4 regions of the Shewanella sp. 10N.286.45.A1 genome follow, and region 1 is predicted to be linked to each of the others. Evidence: predicted binding sites of a transcription regulator. Region 1 holds the regulator's gene; each other region holds the start of a gene.
What was found. The regulator sigma-54, encoded in region 1, starts transcription at its own class of promoters, with help from an activator protein. The targets are predictions, from matches to a motif close to GTTGGCACGNNNNTNGNNT.

Region 1 (4,164 bases):
ATCATTCAGCCTGAAGCCTACCAAGAAGAGACTCCTGAAACCCCAGCGGAACCGATAGAAAAGCAGGAGCAGCAATGATCCAAAAAACGCTAACCGCACGCAACTTAGCTAAGAGTTATAAAAATCGAGCTGTTGTTCAAGACGTGAGTTTAACGGTAAAAACAGGGCAAATTGTCGGTCTATTAGGTCCAAATGGAGCAGGTAAAACTACAACTTTCTATATGGTTGTGGGGTTAGTACAGAGCGACAAGGGGCAGATCTTTATTGATGAAGATGACTTAACCTTAGATCCGATGCACCTTAGGGCTCGAAAAGGTATTGGCTACCTGCCCCAAGAAGCGAGTATTTTTAGAAAACTTTCGGTCCGTGACAACATCATGGCAGTACTGCAGACTCGCAGCGATATTGATAATGAGCAGCGTGAAGCGCAGCTAGAAAGTTTACTTGAAGAGTTTCATATTACTCACATACGAGATAGCCAAGGTATGGCACTATCTGGTGGTGAACGTCGCCGAGTTGAAATTGCACGAGCGCTAGCAGCCAACCCAAAATTTATTTTGCTTGATGAACCTTTTGCAGGTGTCGATCCTATTTCGGTCATCGACATTAAAAAAATCATTGAACAGCTAAAAAGTCGCGGCCTAGGTGTGCTTATTACTGACCACAACGTTCGTGAAACATTAGACGTATGTGAACATGCATATATCGTAAGTCACGGAAATCTCATTGCAGAAGGCACGCCTGCCGAAATCTTAGACAACCAGCAGGTTAGAGCAGTGTACTTAGGTGAACAATTCAGGCTATAGTTAATCAACAACATGAGCGTTTAAAGCGCGACACTAGTTAAGTATACTAATATAATCATAGTGTTGGGCCTTTACGCTCTCTTCGCCAAATTAACGAGCTTCAACGTTTAATTACAGTGTAGGGAATAGCGGTAAGATGAAAGCGTCACTTCAGCTCAAAATGGGTCAGCAGCTAACCATGACTCCACAGTTACAGCAGGCAATCCGCTTACTGCAACTGTCCTCTTTAGAGCTGCAGCAAGAGATCCAGCAAGCATTAGAGTCTAATCCCCTACTAGAATTAGATGAAGAGCAATCTGACGGCGAACCTGTCAGCAACGAAGATCGCACCACCAGCGAATCCGATAACTACTCAGAATCAGATAGCGATAACGATTACAGCGCCAGCGCCGAAGTCGATCCCCAGCAAGATAGCGCCGCAGTAGAAACCTCTGATGCATTAACTCAAGACTCAATGCCAGATGAACTGCCGATGGATACCACCTGGGATGAAGTTTATACCGTCTCATCAAATGCAAGTTCCGGCGGGATGCGTGATGACGATATGCCATTCCAAGGAGAAACCAGCGAAGGCTTGTATGAGCACCTTGAGTGGCAAAAGAACTTAACACCATTTTCTGATAACGACCTGGCTATCGCCACCGCAATTATTGATGCTATTGACGAACGTGGTTACCTCACTCAAAACTGTGAAGACATTCTTGAGGCGATGGGCGATCCAGAGATAGAAATTGATGAAGTTGAAGCCGTGCTCAAACGCGTACAGCATTTCGACCCTATAGGTGTAGCCGCTCGCGACTTAAGCGAATGTCTCTTAATCCAACTGGCTCAATATGCGACGACTACGCCACATATTGATAATGCTCGCCTACTCATCAAAGACTATTTAGATTTGATTGCAGGGCGCGATTTTAGACAGTTAATGCGTAAAACTAAGCTTAAAGAAGATGAGCTACGTGAAGCCATTAGCTTGATCCAAACTCTCAACCCAAGACCAGGGCTGGCAGTCACCCGCAGCAAAGATGAATACGTTATTCCCGATGTCTCTGTGGCCAAAAAGAAAGGCCGCTGGGTGGTTGAGCTAAACCCAGATTACATGCCTAAAATTAATGTTAATCAACATTACGCATCAATGGCCCGCAGCACTAAAAGCCAAGCCGATGGCCAGTTTATCCGCGGTCATTTGCAGGAAGCTAAGTGGTTTATCAAAAGTTTAGAAAGTCGTAATGAAACCTTATTAAAGGTCAGTAACTGCATCGTTAAATTCCAACAAGGCTTCTTTGAATATGGTGATGAAGCCATGAAGCCAATGGTATTAAACGATATTGCAGAAGCTGTTGAGATGCATGAGTCCACCATCTCAAGGGTTACCACTCAAAAGTATATGCATACCCCAAGAGGTATTTTCGAATTAAAGTATTTCTTCTCTAGTCATGTCGGAACCGACGACGGTGGAGAGTGCTCATCTACAGCTATTAGAGCGTTTATTAAGAAGTTAGTCGCTGCTGAAAACCAAAAGAAACCATTAAGCGATAGCAAAATGGCGCAACTTTTGGCAGAACAAGGGATTAAAGTTGCTCGTCGTACTATCGCGAAATACCGTGAAGCAATGCTGATCCCGCCCTCAAACCAACGTAAGAGTTTATAACTCAAAATTAGGCACTTGGAGGAATTTTCTATGCAAATTAACCTTACTGGACATCACATCGAGATCACTGCATCGCTGCGTGGCTATGTAGAAGAAAAGTTTACAAAGCTTGAACGTCATTTCGATCAGATCAATAATGTCCACGTCATTTTGAACGTAGAAAAAATGCAGCAGATTGCCGAGGCAAGAATCCACCTTAAAAAAGGGGAAGTTTTTGCCACTTCGGAAAATGCGGACATGTATGCCGCAATCGACTCCCTGATCGATAAATTAGATCGTCAGGTTATTAAACACAAAGAGAAGCTGACCAAACACTAACGATGGAACTATGTACCATCCTGCAGCCGGAGTGCACCACCTGTGCCACTCCGGGCAGTAAGAAAAAAGTACTGGAATTAATCAGCGACATTGCCGCTGTCCAGTACCCTACTCTATCTTCACAAGAGATATTCGAGAGCCTTTTAGCTCGCGAAAAAATGGGTAGCACAGGTATAGGCAACGGTATCGCAATCCCGCATGGACGATTGACTAATATTGACCATCCATTGGGCATATTAATCAAATGCGAAACACCGATCTCTTTTGACTCGATAGATAAGCAGCCGGTCGATATATTGTTTGCACTTTTGGTTCCTGCAGAGCAATGTGAGCAACACTTAGCCACTTTGTCTTCAATGGCTGAAAAGCTTAACGATAAAGCTATCGTTAAGCAGTTGAGAAAAAGCACCAGTGAATCAGAGCTGTACGATTTGATCACTCAATAGCTAATTTAGTCAGGTCTTTAAATAACCTTATGTTATACAACTAGGTTATTTAAAGACCTGAGTATATATGACAGCAATATTATTTATTATCTCCTTCTTGCCTAAGCTCTTGCTTTCACCAACAAAAAAGTTAATCTATACCATAGTACATCTTGTAAACATATATAAAACACTCATTCTAACTTCTATCAGGTAGTCAAAAGATGAAACTCGTTTTAGTCTCTGGTCGTTCTGGTTCTGGAAAATCCGTTCTTTTAAGAATGCTAGAAGATCTCGGCTATTATTGTGTCGATAATCTTCCGTTGCCGATGATGGGAACACTGCTAGAGCAGCTAACGGGTAATTCAGAGTTCGTCGCTATTAGTGTCGATATTCGCAATATGCCAGAGAAAGAGACAGAGCTAGAAAAGCACCTAACCAATCTACCTGAAGGTGTCGAGTTACTCAGCTTCTTCCTAAACTCAAGCGATGAAGTATTGCTTAAACGCTACAACGAAACCCGCCGACTTCATCCACTGTCTCATTCCAATATATCATTGAAAGAAGCCATTCAACTTGAAGGCCGACAGCTAGAACCATTGGCCAAAATAGTCGACCACTATATCGATACTTCAAGCCTCAACATCTACGATCTTAACGATCAAGTTCGTGAGATTTTATTGGGTAATGTTGATAAAGAGCTGATGATCAAGTTTGAGTCGTTTGGGTTTAAACATGGTATGCCAACAGAAGCCGACTTTATGTTCGACGTCAGATTCCTGCCTAATCCGCATTGGGAACCCGAGCTAAGACCAATGACAGGGCTTGATAAACCAGTACAAGACTTTCTCAATCAACGCCCGTTAGTGAATAAATTTATCTGGCAGATAGAGAATCTACTCCGTACATGGCTACCCGATCTAGAACGTAATAATCGCAGTTACCTGACTATTGCGATTGGCTGTAC
Region 2 (4,164 bases), on a different contig from region 1:
GTTTCCTTTCCTCTGACAAGCCTCGCCCTAACGCTAAGTTATCATATTCCGCTTTTTTACAGCGTTCTAACATGGATGGAGACAGATCTGTCGCAAGAATGCTTGCACCGCTAGGCAATTTGCCAGGGCGACGTTGCTGATGCTCTAGAATGGTCATACTTAACGAGTACGGCTCCTGCCCCGAAGAACATGCCGCCGACCAAATTTTAATAGGCCGACCCAGTCGACTGTAGTTTGGCAGTAAAGTATTTGCTAATAACTCAAAGGGGTAACGGTCGCGAAACCATAAGGTTTCATTGGTGGTCATCGCATCAATCACTTCAGTACGAAGTTGACGCTCAGTCGGTTTCATCGAATGCTTTACCACATCCGACAAAGAGGGCAAATTATATTTGCCCATTAGTGGTGCCAATCGGCTACGCACTAAATATTGCTTGTTCTCTCCAAGCACAATACCGCTATGCTGCTCTAGAAATAGCCTGAATTGATGGTACTCGTTTTCAGCAAGTGATTTATTCGGCACTCTAGTATCCTAAATATCTATAAAACAAAGCCGCGCAGTAGCTGCAGCTTAACAACAATCGCAGGTTTATACATTAGCCCCCAAGGAAACACAAGCAGGAGTTGGCTCCCTTGGGGCTACGAAACGTTGTAATAGTGCGGATTATAAGCTTAAGTGCTTGTTTACAGCCGCTGCTAGTTCATCTGGATTAAATTTCGCGATAAAATCATTGGCGCCTACTTTCTGAACCATCGCTTGGTTGAACACGCCACTAAGCGAAGTATGCAGCACGACTTTGATGTTTCTCAATTTAGGGTCATCACGTATTTCAGCCGTCAATGTGTAACCATCCATCTCTGGCATCTCAATATCTGAAATGATCAACGGGATCTCTGTTGAAACATCATCTAACTCTGCCGCTATTTCACGTAACTTATCTAATGCCTCTTTACCATCTTTAGCGGTGTCGATTTGCAAGTCTAACGAGCTTAACGCACGAATGATCTGCTTACGGGCAACCGATGAGTCATCTATCACCATGATGTGATGGTGCAGATCTCTATCAATGGTCAGCTTATCATCAAGCTCTTTACTGATATTGGTATTAACGGGTGAGATTTCGTCCAAGATCTTCTCAACATCTAAGATCTCTACTAATTCATTTTCTATCTCGGTGACTGCTGTGAGGTAAGAACCGCGGCCAGCGCCTTGAGGTGGCGGCATAATAGCTTCCCAGTTCATATTGATAATACGCTCAACAGAACTCACCAGGAAGCCTTGTACACTGCGGTTGTACTCAGAGATGATAATGAAACAGTTTTCGATGTTCTCAATTGGGCGACCACCTGTGGCAGCGCTTAAATCGATCACTGAAATTGTCATACCACGTACATGAGCAATACCACGTACGTTTGAATTGAGCCTAGGTAAACTGGTTAATGGAGGGCATTGCAGCACCTCTTTTACCTTAAATACGTTAATGCCGAATCGTTGACGTCCATTAAGTTTAAATAACAACAACTCTAGTCGGTTCTGCCCAACCAATTGCGTTCGCTTATTTACTGATTCAAGAATGTTCGACATGAAAATTTGCCTTGTACTTATTTTTATCGATTAAATCTAAAAGATTCAATTTAGTTGAGTGACCACTTATTACGTTGATTTAGCGCATCGATGCTGCCGATACTGATCAATATAATTAACACCTACATTTAGGCATGCTACTTGCTTAGCTTGTATTATCTGATTTTAGCGTTGCGATTTTAGTCAACTTTATGACACCCGACGATTTAATGAGTTCGCTACAGAAATTCTAAAATAACACGACTTAGGTGCATTCTAGCGAATCAAGCTGGTGTATTCATTATGAAAATAATTTTTTGGCTCTTTTTAACCGTATTATTTGTACCCATCGCCGCTATTGCAAATACAGATCAACTTGCTAGCGTACCATCTATATCGACCATTTCACGATTAGCTATAGCCGCAGTTGAAGAAAAAATCGAAGCCCCTGATAAAGCTAAGATAAATATCACTCCTCAGAGCCTCGATAGTCGTGTCAGCTTACCGAGCTGCTACTTGCCGATTAAAGCTGAAATTGCCAGTGACCGAGCTATCAGGCGTAACAACACGATAAAGATCAGTTGCGACAGCCCAGATTTAAGTTACCCGTGGCAAATATTTTTATCGGTGAGAGTTGATATTCTTTACCCGGTGGTGGTGGCTAAATCTACCTTAGGTCCAGGCGACCTGCTATCAAGCAGTGATGTAGAGATCGACTATGTAGAGCAAACCACACTTCGTGGTCAACAATTTGACCAAGTCGATCAAGTGGTAGGTGCACGATTGAAGCGTCGTGTCGCGCCCCAGCAACCTATTTTCAATAATCACCTTTGCATTGTTTGTAAGGGAGATACTGTTTCCATATTCGCCCGCTCAGAAAACTTTGAGATTAAGACTGTTGGCGAAGCCCTACACGATGGAAATCTGGGCGACAAAATCCGTATCAAAAACACTCATTCGCAAAAAACATTGAATGCTAAAGTCACTGCTGTTGGCCAAGTTGAAGTAAGAATGTAAAATAATACTCAAGTTAACCGTTATCACGCCGATAGCATGTGTAAGAAAGTCTCTTTATTCAATGTTGGATACCAAAATGGCTATGGATATTAAACAAGTAAATAGCGCTGCAACATCGCGTATAAACAGCAGCAATGCGGGTAAAGGCTCTGCAGCACAAAGTGCGCCAGCAGCCCCTGCACAAACTGCTGTAACACAAAAAGCCGACTCTGTGTCAATTACGCCACAGGCTCAACAATTGCAAAACGTACAGACAAAGATGGCTGATATGCCTGATATAGACCAAAAGAAAGTTGACGAAATTAAAGCTGCTATCGCTGAGGGTCGTTACAAAATCGATCCAGATAAACTTGCAACTAATATCGCAAACTTTGAGAATGATCTGAGCGATTTAAACTAAATGTCGCCGCTAAACGCGGATTAAGGCAAAACAGATAAGGCCATTATGACTAATTTATCTCATCTTTTAAGCTCACAACATACCGTGTTGACTGAGCTTAAAGCCGTTATCAGTCAAGAAAAGCAAGCACTGCAATCGCAAGATGCAGACAGTTTGTTAGCGCTTGCGAGCACAAAAGCAACCTTACTTGATAACTTAAAACATAACGATGAGATGATAGCCGCACAGCCTGATAAAAGTATATTAGAGACCGATGCCACTTTATCTCAGCAAGTTAGCCAAGCAAAGGAGTTGCTCGCTGAGTGCCAACAACTCAACGCTGAGAACGAGTCTTTAATCGAATTGAGCTTAGCCAGCTTAAATCGCTTTTCTCAAGCACTGCAGGTCAGTAGAAGCTCCACTAGCCTCACCTATGATGGTAAAGGCCGCACCTCAAGCATCTCCAGCTTAGGTAACAATTTAAAAGCTTAAACACCTAAAGTATCAAAAGAAAAAGCGAAGCTAAGTGCTTCGCTTTTTTGGGTCTTTAGCTTGTAAGCCTAATGCTAACGGTGCGATATTGAGCAACATAGAACCAGTTTCTAATATCCCCTCACAATATTTTCCACCTAATCTCTTAAAAATACGTGATCTCTTTAACCCGTTGTGAACGATTTTGTTGTTGATACAGTGCCCACACCTGCTCAAAGTCAAGTTCAAGCTCAGTAACATAATGCTCACCAGCGGGATATACCTTAACCACTCGTGCACCTCGGATCACTCCTGAAACTGACGCTTTAATCTCGTCGTTGGTTAACATCCAATCACGTACCTGGCTCGATGCCGCTAAATGCTGGCCATAAACTTGCTCTGCAAGTTCACGGTAAGCGGCAATCTTAGAAGCCTGCATCGCCATTAATACCCGCTGCGCGGGATCATCCGACGGTTGGCTGTCTAATGTCGCATAGCCTATCGCAGTTAACGTCGGAAAAGACGTTGGTGCTTCAGTTTCATATTGCACATAACGGTCTTGCGCTGAACACCCCGCTAATAAGGCGGTAAGTGTTAGCGTTGCAGAGAGTAAAATGGCTTTCATCTACTTAGCTCCTCCAAGCATGACCGCATTCTGCCCGGTCGTATCAGAGCGATACAATAAGCCATTTTCTGACACGACTTTCTCTGAAGGGGTTAACATATCCGGCAT
Region 3 (4,164 bases), on a different contig from region 1:
TTATCAGCAGCAATAGCTGCGAGATAACTGCGCAACATAAAGTAATCAACCATCATCAGCCTAAATGCTTCAGTCGGGCTTAACTTATCTACCTGCGGAAAGTTCATGTGATAAAAATAATAAAATAAGTACCGATTGAAGAGATCTTGATGCTTCTCAAGCGCAGGCAGAGCATGTTGCTGCCAAGCATTATTAAGCTGCTTTACACTAAAGTTACCCTCTTCATCTACCACACGGCATACCGCTTGATTGATCACCTCAAACCTTGCTCGACCCCGAACAGGCTTATTGGTATTAAGCCACAAATGGATTGAGGTAAAAGCATGCATTTTCTGCAATTCTGTATCTTGATTAAAACTGGCAACATGGTGCTTTAATTCACCGTTATCGGCCAAAGTAAGCAACTGCTGAAACATCGTATCTATGCTGCTTGAATTTTGTATAAGCTGCTTAGCTGACTCAACTGTTTTCATTAGAATCCCAATTGCAGTCAAGCTATGGCTAATCTCTAACTTTTCATTGAGCAGCAGTTGAATAGAGTAATCATGTGCTTTTTGAGCCCATAAAGGGGTAACCTCAAACTGGTTTTTATGGGATACCGTCATACGTTCAAAATGAAATGCATTCGGCTTCAATAGAATCAACCGAGCTGCTTCAGGGCAAGATAGCGACAGGCTTTCATATCGATCACCATCCTTCATATGAGACATTCGAGGATAGGTCTTACAAGTGTGACTAAGCAGTGACTCACCTGCTTTGGCATGGATCTGACACAATTGCTTATCGTCTAAAAAGCCACAAGCTCCCTCTTGGTTTAGCACCGCTTTTGCCCATGCGTCTTCACTTTTCTTAACTTTTTTTAACGCCTTTTGCGCTAGTACTTTTAACTCAGAATTAGCGAGAGTCTTCTTATAACTTTGCTTATCAATATAGATATTCCAACCATAACAGCAGCTGTCTTCACACTCACTACCGATACAATTAAATTGAGTAACAAAACTGGGTCTAACAAGTGACTTTTCCATGATCAGCCTCTTTTCATTTCAAGATGCTATAAAAAGGCGACTCTGTATGGTTTTTTCTAAAGTAATTTAAGCGCAAATTTCAGCTAAAACATAAAAAAGATCAAAAATAATTAACTTATACTTTCAATAACTTAAATGAATACAGTTGAATAAATTTTATCTGGATTTTCAGTTTTGATTTTGGCTGTCGTTTTATCAATTGTGACACACAATAATTCTTCGAATGCCTAAAGGAATACACTATGTTATCAGTTCATACTAACTATGCTTCACTGGTTTCTCAAAACTCTGTAACTAAAAACAATGACTTACTAAGCAACGCTATGGAGCGTCTATCGACTGGTCTACGTATCAATAGTGCAGCTGATGATGCTGCTGGTCTTCAAATCGCAACTCGCCTAAATGCCAACGTAACAGGCATGGAAACAGCTAGCCGTAACGTCAACGATGCAACTTCAATGCTTCAAACTGCTGATGGCGCACTCGATGAGTTATCAACAATCGCTAACCGTCAAAAAGAGCTTGCAACTCAAGCAGCTAACGGCGTGAACTCTGCTGAAGATTTGAAAGCAATTAACGCTGAATTCCAAGAGCTTACTAAAGAGATCACTCGTATTGTTGATAACACTGAATACTCAGGCAACAAGTTGTTTGATGCGTTAGATGGTGCAGGTGTTGAATTCCAAATCGGTGCAGGTGCAACTGAGCAGCTTTCTGTCAGTGTTACTAAAGCAGATCTTGCTGGCGTAGCTGACGATATTTCAGCAGCGGGTGCAGCAAAAGCTGCTATCGATAAGATTGATACCTTTATCGACAAAGTGGGCGCAGAGCGCTCTACATTAGGTGCTAACATCAACCGTCTAGGTCACACAGGCTCTAACCTTGCTAACGTGACTGAAAACACTAAAGCCGCTGCTGGCCGCATCATGGATGCTGATTTCGCTGTTGAATCTGCCAACATGACCAAAAACCAACTATTAGTACAAGCAGGTACAAACATCCTGTCTTCTGCCAACCAAAACACTGGTTTGGTTATGGGTCTATTGGGCTAAATCTTCCTCCCTCCCAATTTTCTTCAAAGGGCCTTTTGGCCCTTTTTTTATTTGCTGCTCCCTCTTCAGAACCGCCCCACTAATGTCGCCTTATTAACACTATACGATTGGCTCTTTAAAGCGATTTTAAAAGCGGAAGTATAGCTTCCCTAGTGTCACGAACAACGGAAATACATTCGCTTTCAGCACATTGAACATATTTTAAAACCTTTTAAAAACATACGATTAACCTTTGGCACAAACATTGCCATACCAGTTAGATTGGAGGAGCGTAATGATTTCAGGAATGAGTGCAGCAACATTTGCAGAGCAGCTTATATCGGCTGAGCGCATGGGCAAAGATCAACTTTTTAAAACCAGTATGACCAAGCATCAAAATCAACTTGACGCATATGACATCTTAGAAAGTAGCCTTAAAAGAATGACCAGTAAGCTTGAAGCGATTAATGGGGATGCTTTCGAAAGTAAAACCTCATCAATCAGTGATGAAAGTGCCTCAATTACAGTCGATAGCGATGCACCTGCAGGCACTTACGATCTTTATGTTAAGCAGCTGGCGCAATCTCACCAACTGTCCAAAAGTTTTGCCAGTGAAACCGAGGTACTGCCGACAACAGGCGTGTTGAGTATTCAAGTTGGGCCCAATGCCGCAGATACCATCGATATTGATATGGCAGTACTTAATGCTGATGGTACTCGCACCGTCGCCGACCTTAGAGATGCAATCAACAACCATGCTGACAACCCAGGAGTACAAGCTTCATTAGTCAGAACCGGCGGCCAAGTAGAGCTGATGATGACATCCAAAGAGTCAGGAGCCGTCAATAGTGTCGATGTCAAAATGGATGGTGTCGACTGGGGTATGACCGAAAGAAAAGCAGCTCAAGATGCCGAAGTCACTCTAAACGGCATTGATATAACCAGCAGTAGTAATTATTTGGGTAATGTTATTGATGGTGTGTCTATTGAGTTAAACCAGGCCCACGCAATCGGTGATAGCAGCACCATTAAAATTGAATCCGACTCCAGCTCTAGTGAGCAAGCAGTCGAAGACTTTGTTGACTCTTTCAATGAGCTAATGGAGCAAATCAACCAACTCACACGCTCCATGGGAAGCTCAGTTGTTGATGAAAGCAACAAAGATAAAGAGGACGATGACAAGGATAAAGATGACGACGATGAAGATGCTCCCTCTTCAATCACAGAAGATCAACTTGGGGTACTAAAGGGCGACTCCAGCTTAAGAATGCTGCAAAACAGTATGCGCAATAGCGTATTTGAAGCCGCGCCTAATGGCATGCGTTTGTCTGACGTCGGTATCGAGATGACCCGCGACGGCAAGCTAAGTATTGATGAAGACAAACTTAGCCAAGCACTCAAAGATGATCCCGATGCGATAAAAGAGATGTTCACCGCCAGCGGCAGTTATGTCGATCGAATTGACACCATTATCGACCCATTCACTAAGTCTAGTGGTTACTTAGATCTAAAACAGAGCAACCTAGACAAACAGATCGATAGAGTCGAAGACAGCATGTCTAGACATGACTATCAAATGCAACAGCGCTATCAAATCTATCTATCTCAATTTACCGCAATGGAAAACACCATTAACCAACTTAATTCAGCCAGCGCGCTGTTTTATTAAGGAAGCCTAACAAATGTTGAATGAGCACGATCCGTTTAATGCTTACAAACAGACCTCACTCGATGCGAGAGCCGCTGCTGCAAACCCACATGAAATGGTGCGAATGCTGCTGGACGGGCTCTTAGAAGAGATCGAAAGAGCCAGCGGTTTTATGCAACGCCGCAGCTATGAGGACAAGGGGCAAAGTATCAATAAGTGCCTCAACATCGTTCACGGACTCGACTCAATGTTAGATCTTGAAAGCGGCGGCGAAGTCGCCGCTGGGCTCAACCGCCTGTATGACTACTGCAGCCGTCAACTCGTGACTGCCAGCGTAGAGAATAGTATCGAGGCGCTAGCGCCAATAACAAAGGTAATAACCAATGTCAGAGAAGGTTGGACCAACCTCAATTAAACAATGGCTTTACTTTGAGAAGGCACTCCAATTTCACGCTAAAGC
Region 4 (4,164 bases), on a different contig from region 1:
TCACTCGGTGCCAGATTTCATTGCTGCGTTGGCTTGAGGTAAGCATGACAGGCGTGAAAAATGGTGATGAGAGCTAGTTCAAAGTAATTTTGGGGGCGGATATGGCTGTGATATCAATTCTCTTTCTTAGCGTTTTATGTCTTAGAACAATAGTATGTTGATAAAAAAGTGCGTAATAAGTGCTTTTGTTAGTGCGTAATACTAATTACAGAGTTTTATCCTACTTATTATCATTAGGTTTCATAGATAGTAGTATTTCACTATAGTTTATCGATGAATAAAGTCGCAGTTTAGCGACTTTATTCAAACTAACTAGCTCACCCTACGGCTATAACGCTGCTCAAAGCTAAATGCACTCATTTTAAAGGTGCGGACGGCATCAACCCAACCCACAATAAAAGGCACAAGTGTCCAGCTAAAAACTAGGTATAAGCTACCTTTTAGATGCTGTCCTAAGTAGAACTTGTGGATCCCTAAGCCGCCAAACAGAACGCTAAACCATACCGCGAGGCGTTGATTCTTGATGCGGATATCAGGATCGACACCACAGAGAGATTCCAGCCCTTGTGCGGCCTTGCAATGCGGACAAGTTGTTAGGTCAATCTCAATCTCTTGGTGGCACTGAGGGCAATTGATATTCTGCATTGCAATCTCCAATTATCAAAAAATACATTATGCGTACAAGCGTGCGCTGAAATATAGGTGTGTAGTTCACACTATTAAAATAAAGCTCATAGGATTGATGAGTTAAAGAGTGGCTTGCTGCAATTGAGCTTGGGCTATTGAGTTTAGGATATTGAAGTTTTTACGAGCAAGGGGAGGGCAATGCATAAGTCCAGCGCTGTTTGCCTATATCAATTGATATAAGCAAACTTTCTACTGGTCGTGTTTTTGTTTGTTATCGATAATATTCTCTGGCTAAGGGCTATGAAATGATATCTCGATAGAGGTTAGAACGTTTACTGGTGATGCTCTTTTAACTTCTGAAACAACACATCTTTTAGGTTGGCGCGCTGTACCTTGAGTTGGTGCATATGCTCGTCATCAGTTGGGCTACCGTCAATTTCTAGCTGACGAATTTCATAATCTAATAGGTGATATTGCTTGGACTGTTCTTCAAAGATTGGGTCTTTATGGTTCAAATGGACAATGTCTTGTTTAAATTCTGGGAAGTCAAAAATAAGCGCGTGATTTTCATTTAGCATAGTTACTCCTGAAATGTGAACTACAACGTTGTTACTCTCCACATTACAGCATTGTTGATTTTATCAAAGGCTAAATTTAGCTATTTTAGTGATCTCTCTAACAAAATTTATTAGCCTTATTAAAGCCATTAAGTAAGGCCGTTATCATGCCGGCGAAAACACAATTGAATTCGTCTCATGAAGCGTATTTGGCCATGTCATACAGTTATATCAATTCCATTATGGATATACTCAGTTCAGAGCTTTCTCAGGGCTTTCAATTCAAGGCGCGTTGTTAAGTCAATGCAACCTAGCAGTGAAAGCGCCAGAGGCGCTCACAACGTGCGGCTGATATTTAAGGCATGGGGAAATCACTTAATACAGCGCATGTGCCATTCGATAGAGAATAACGATTAGCGATAAACCACTGACTTGTCTAAGTGATTTTAACTCCCGCTGAATGAGCAACTCTTTCATGGAGTTGATATTAGCTAAACGTGTCCTTTAATTGATTAGCAAAAGCGATAAACTTTTCTTTAATCGTGCGCTTTACTGAAACAGATAGACTACCGAGAATGACTTTACCTTCGATAGTAATGATAGGGGCTTGGCGGTTCGCCATCGACGGTGCACAGTTTTCAATACTACTTACAGCGCAGTAGGTTTTACACACCACATTGACATTCTCAGGGATAAATACCGTTGCACTGCCTAAAATACAGTTAAGTTTTATGGTGATATCTTGGTGCTGAAAAATAGCATCGGTAAAGTCGAGTGTGGTTTCGCCCAGCACATTGTTAACTTGAATTGTTCTAGGGACTGCCCATTGACCACTACGTTCATTATTGCCAAGCACACAATTGATATTCAGTGTGTCATCTTGCTGCTTGCTAGTGTAATTGGGAGTGAATTGTTGATCTTTCTTGCTGCTGTATTCATCGTCTGCTGAGAGTGATAGATCAGCCACTAAGTTGAGTAGCTCTTGATGAGAGTCACTGGCCATCGCATCATCCAGGCGGCGCTCAAACGCTTCTGCGGAGATGATTCCGTGACTGTAATTCACAATCAGCTTATCGATGACTTCTTCTCTAACCTTTTCAATTGGTCTATCTTCTAATGTGACAGGCATCAGCCGCTCCTTTGGCAATTAGTCGTTATAAAGATGACTAATTAAGCATTTTGTATACCAACTTAACAAATAGCACTTTAATCAGTATGTTACTTAAATGTTACTTAAATGTTGCTGCTTGTCTGAGTTAATATGCTGTGATTAGTTGGCTACTTAGTTAAACATAGCACTAAAAAGTGGTGCTTTTAACTGCGGCTGTTATGGATAAGCATAATGCTACATTGGTGACGAGGTTAGGGTTATTTTAATTGAAGAGCCTGCCAATAATCATATAGAGCCGCGATATTTGATGAACACATTAGTGGCACTGCAGGTTTGAGTTGCTCGTCCGTCCAAAGCCACCATTGCATTTCGAGTAACTGAGATATTTCTATTGCAGAAAATCGGAAACGAATATGTTTAGCTGGGTTAGAGCCCACAATTTCGTATGGCGCAACATCTTTGGTCACGACAGCGCGGCTGGCAATAATAGCGCCATCACCAACATTGACGCCACTCATTATCATGGCTTCACTACCAATCCAAACATCATTACCAATAACGGTATCGCCAGCACGTTCAAAACCATCAATCCCATGGCTAAAGTTTTCATGATCTTGATAGAAAAAGGGAAAGGTACTGATCCAATCGTGTTGATGGCCTTGATTGCCCGCCATCATAAATACAGCTCCGGAGCCTATGGAGCAGTAGCTACCAATAATGAGCTTATCGATGTCAGTTCTATCCGCCATTAAGTAGCGTGCGCAATCATCGAAACTGTGATTATGATAATAGCCAGAATAATAGCTATGCTTACCGACAATAATATTGGGGTTAGTGACTTGCTCTTGCAGTGGTTTACCCACAAATGGGTTTTCGAAATAGTTGTTCAAGTTATAAAACCTTTAGCTCTAATGCAGGCAATATTTAAGTCAGGAATTAGCACTGGGTGACAACACTGGTAATTGTTGGCTCTCCAGAGGTTTGCCAATGGTACTCAAAATAGCAATTTGTTGCTTTTACTTCTGCGCCATTAGGCTTATTTTTCGGCATTATACACATGTGCCACTGGTTGCGAAGAGATCATAGCTGCGATTATTCAGCTTTTGCGGAAATTCGGTTAATCACTTCATGAGCTTCTTTTAAGCTGGCCCCTGTCTCTTGGCGATATAACCGAATAGCGGTTAACTTTTTACCTAAGGTAATCGCCGTTAACACATCTTTAGAGACGTGGATATTTTCATCAAATACAATGCCATTATTCTCTAGTAATGTGTCTATTTTATTCTCTATGATTTTTAATTTTCTATCTGTTTTTTGTATATGGAAAATGTAAAAAATGAGCCCTAAAATAACGATGATTAACAGTGGTTCTTCCATGATCTATCGATTCCTTGTCCTTTGAGGTTTGGTCACGCAGTGTCGTCAAATTGAGCGTTATAAACTCACTTGTTCTGTATAGCACTTTTGATTTACTTAGGGAAGCGGACGGCAATATTGTGTAGCGATTAGATAGACAACATCGTCAAAAATAAACAGCCCTAGTCAAAGTTTTACAACTGAGCGTTACATAGTTAAGTGGATTCATTTAAAGGTAGAGACAAAAATGCCGATAGTGGACAGTCACTATCGGCATGTAATTTAGGCTGGTTCAGCGCTTAGGAATGAGCGCCAATTAAGGTTAACTTTCGCTTTCCAGCCACTCTAGATCTGAGTTAACCCAAGCAAGTGTCAGTTGCGCTAAGGCGATATAGAAATTGCCAGTGTCGACCTTGGCGACTTTTGCTACAAAAGTTGCTAACCAATTAGCGAGATTGTCGCGAATAAACTCAAGCTGCTCTTGGTTGCTGCTATGCATATTGATATGCGCCA

Region 2: a site for sigma-54 is predicted at 1,714-1,732, ahead of flgA (flagellar basal body P-ring formation chaperone FlgA). Genes of this name have one in related genera too.
Region 3: a site for sigma-54 is predicted at 2,309-2,327, ahead of fliD (flagellar filament capping protein FliD). Genes of this name have one in related genera too.
Region 4: a site for sigma-54 is predicted at 2,357-2,375, ahead of AB4238_RS02975 (LiaF domain-containing protein). Genes of this name have one in related genera too.

What each region holds. Positions count from the first base shown of each region.
Region 1 covers NZ_JBFRMK010000044.1:6,951-11,114, reverse strand. Annotated here, with positions in the region: gene lptA (lipopolysaccharide transport periplasmic protein LptA) at 1-78, shown strand, start outside; gene lptB (LPS export ABC transporter ATP-binding protein) at 75-806, shown strand; gene AB4238_RS03935 (RNA polymerase factor sigma-54) at 943-2,454, shown strand; gene hpf (ribosome hibernation promoting factor) at 2,485-2,772, shown strand; gene ptsN (PTS IIA-like nitrogen regulatory protein PtsN) at 2,775-3,218, shown strand; gene rapZ (RNase adapter RapZ) at 3,422-4,164, shown strand, end outside.
Region 2 covers NZ_JBFRMK010000126.1:20,123-24,286, forward strand. Annotated here, with positions in the region: gene AB4238_RS10595 (protein-glutamate O-methyltransferase CheR) at 1-523, opposite strand, end outside; gene AB4238_RS10600 (chemotaxis protein CheV) at 665-1,585, opposite strand; gene flgA (flagellar basal body P-ring formation chaperone FlgA) at 1,868-2,581, shown strand; gene flgM (flagellar biosynthesis anti-sigma factor FlgM) at 2,658-2,981, shown strand; gene AB4238_RS10615 (flagella synthesis protein FlgN) at 3,027-3,452, shown strand; gene AB4238_RS10620 (LPP20 family lipoprotein) at 3,598-4,056, opposite strand; gene AB4238_RS10625 (FlgO family outer membrane protein) at 4,057-4,164, opposite strand, start outside.
Region 3 covers NZ_JBFRMK010000163.1:6,859-11,022, reverse strand. Annotated here, with positions in the region: gene fliB (flagellin lysine-N-methylase) at 1-1,025, opposite strand, end outside; gene AB4238_RS13135 (flagellin) at 1,268-2,077, shown strand; gene fliD (flagellar filament capping protein FliD) at 2,352-3,725, shown strand; gene fliS (flagellar export chaperone FliS) at 3,739-4,119, shown strand; gene AB4238_RS13120 (hypothetical protein) at 4,088-4,164, shown strand, end outside.
Region 4 covers NZ_JBFRMK010000035.1:29,487-33,650, reverse strand. Annotated here, with positions in the region: gene AB4238_RS02985 (NINE protein) at 313-645, opposite strand; gene AB4238_RS02980 (YdcH family protein) at 960-1,205, opposite strand; gene AB4238_RS02975 (LiaF domain-containing protein) at 1,672-2,313, opposite strand; gene catB (type B chloramphenicol O-acetyltransferase) at 2,553-3,185, opposite strand; gene AB4238_RS02965 (hypothetical protein) at 3,388-3,672, opposite strand; gene torD (molecular chaperone TorD) at 3,974-4,164, opposite strand, start outside.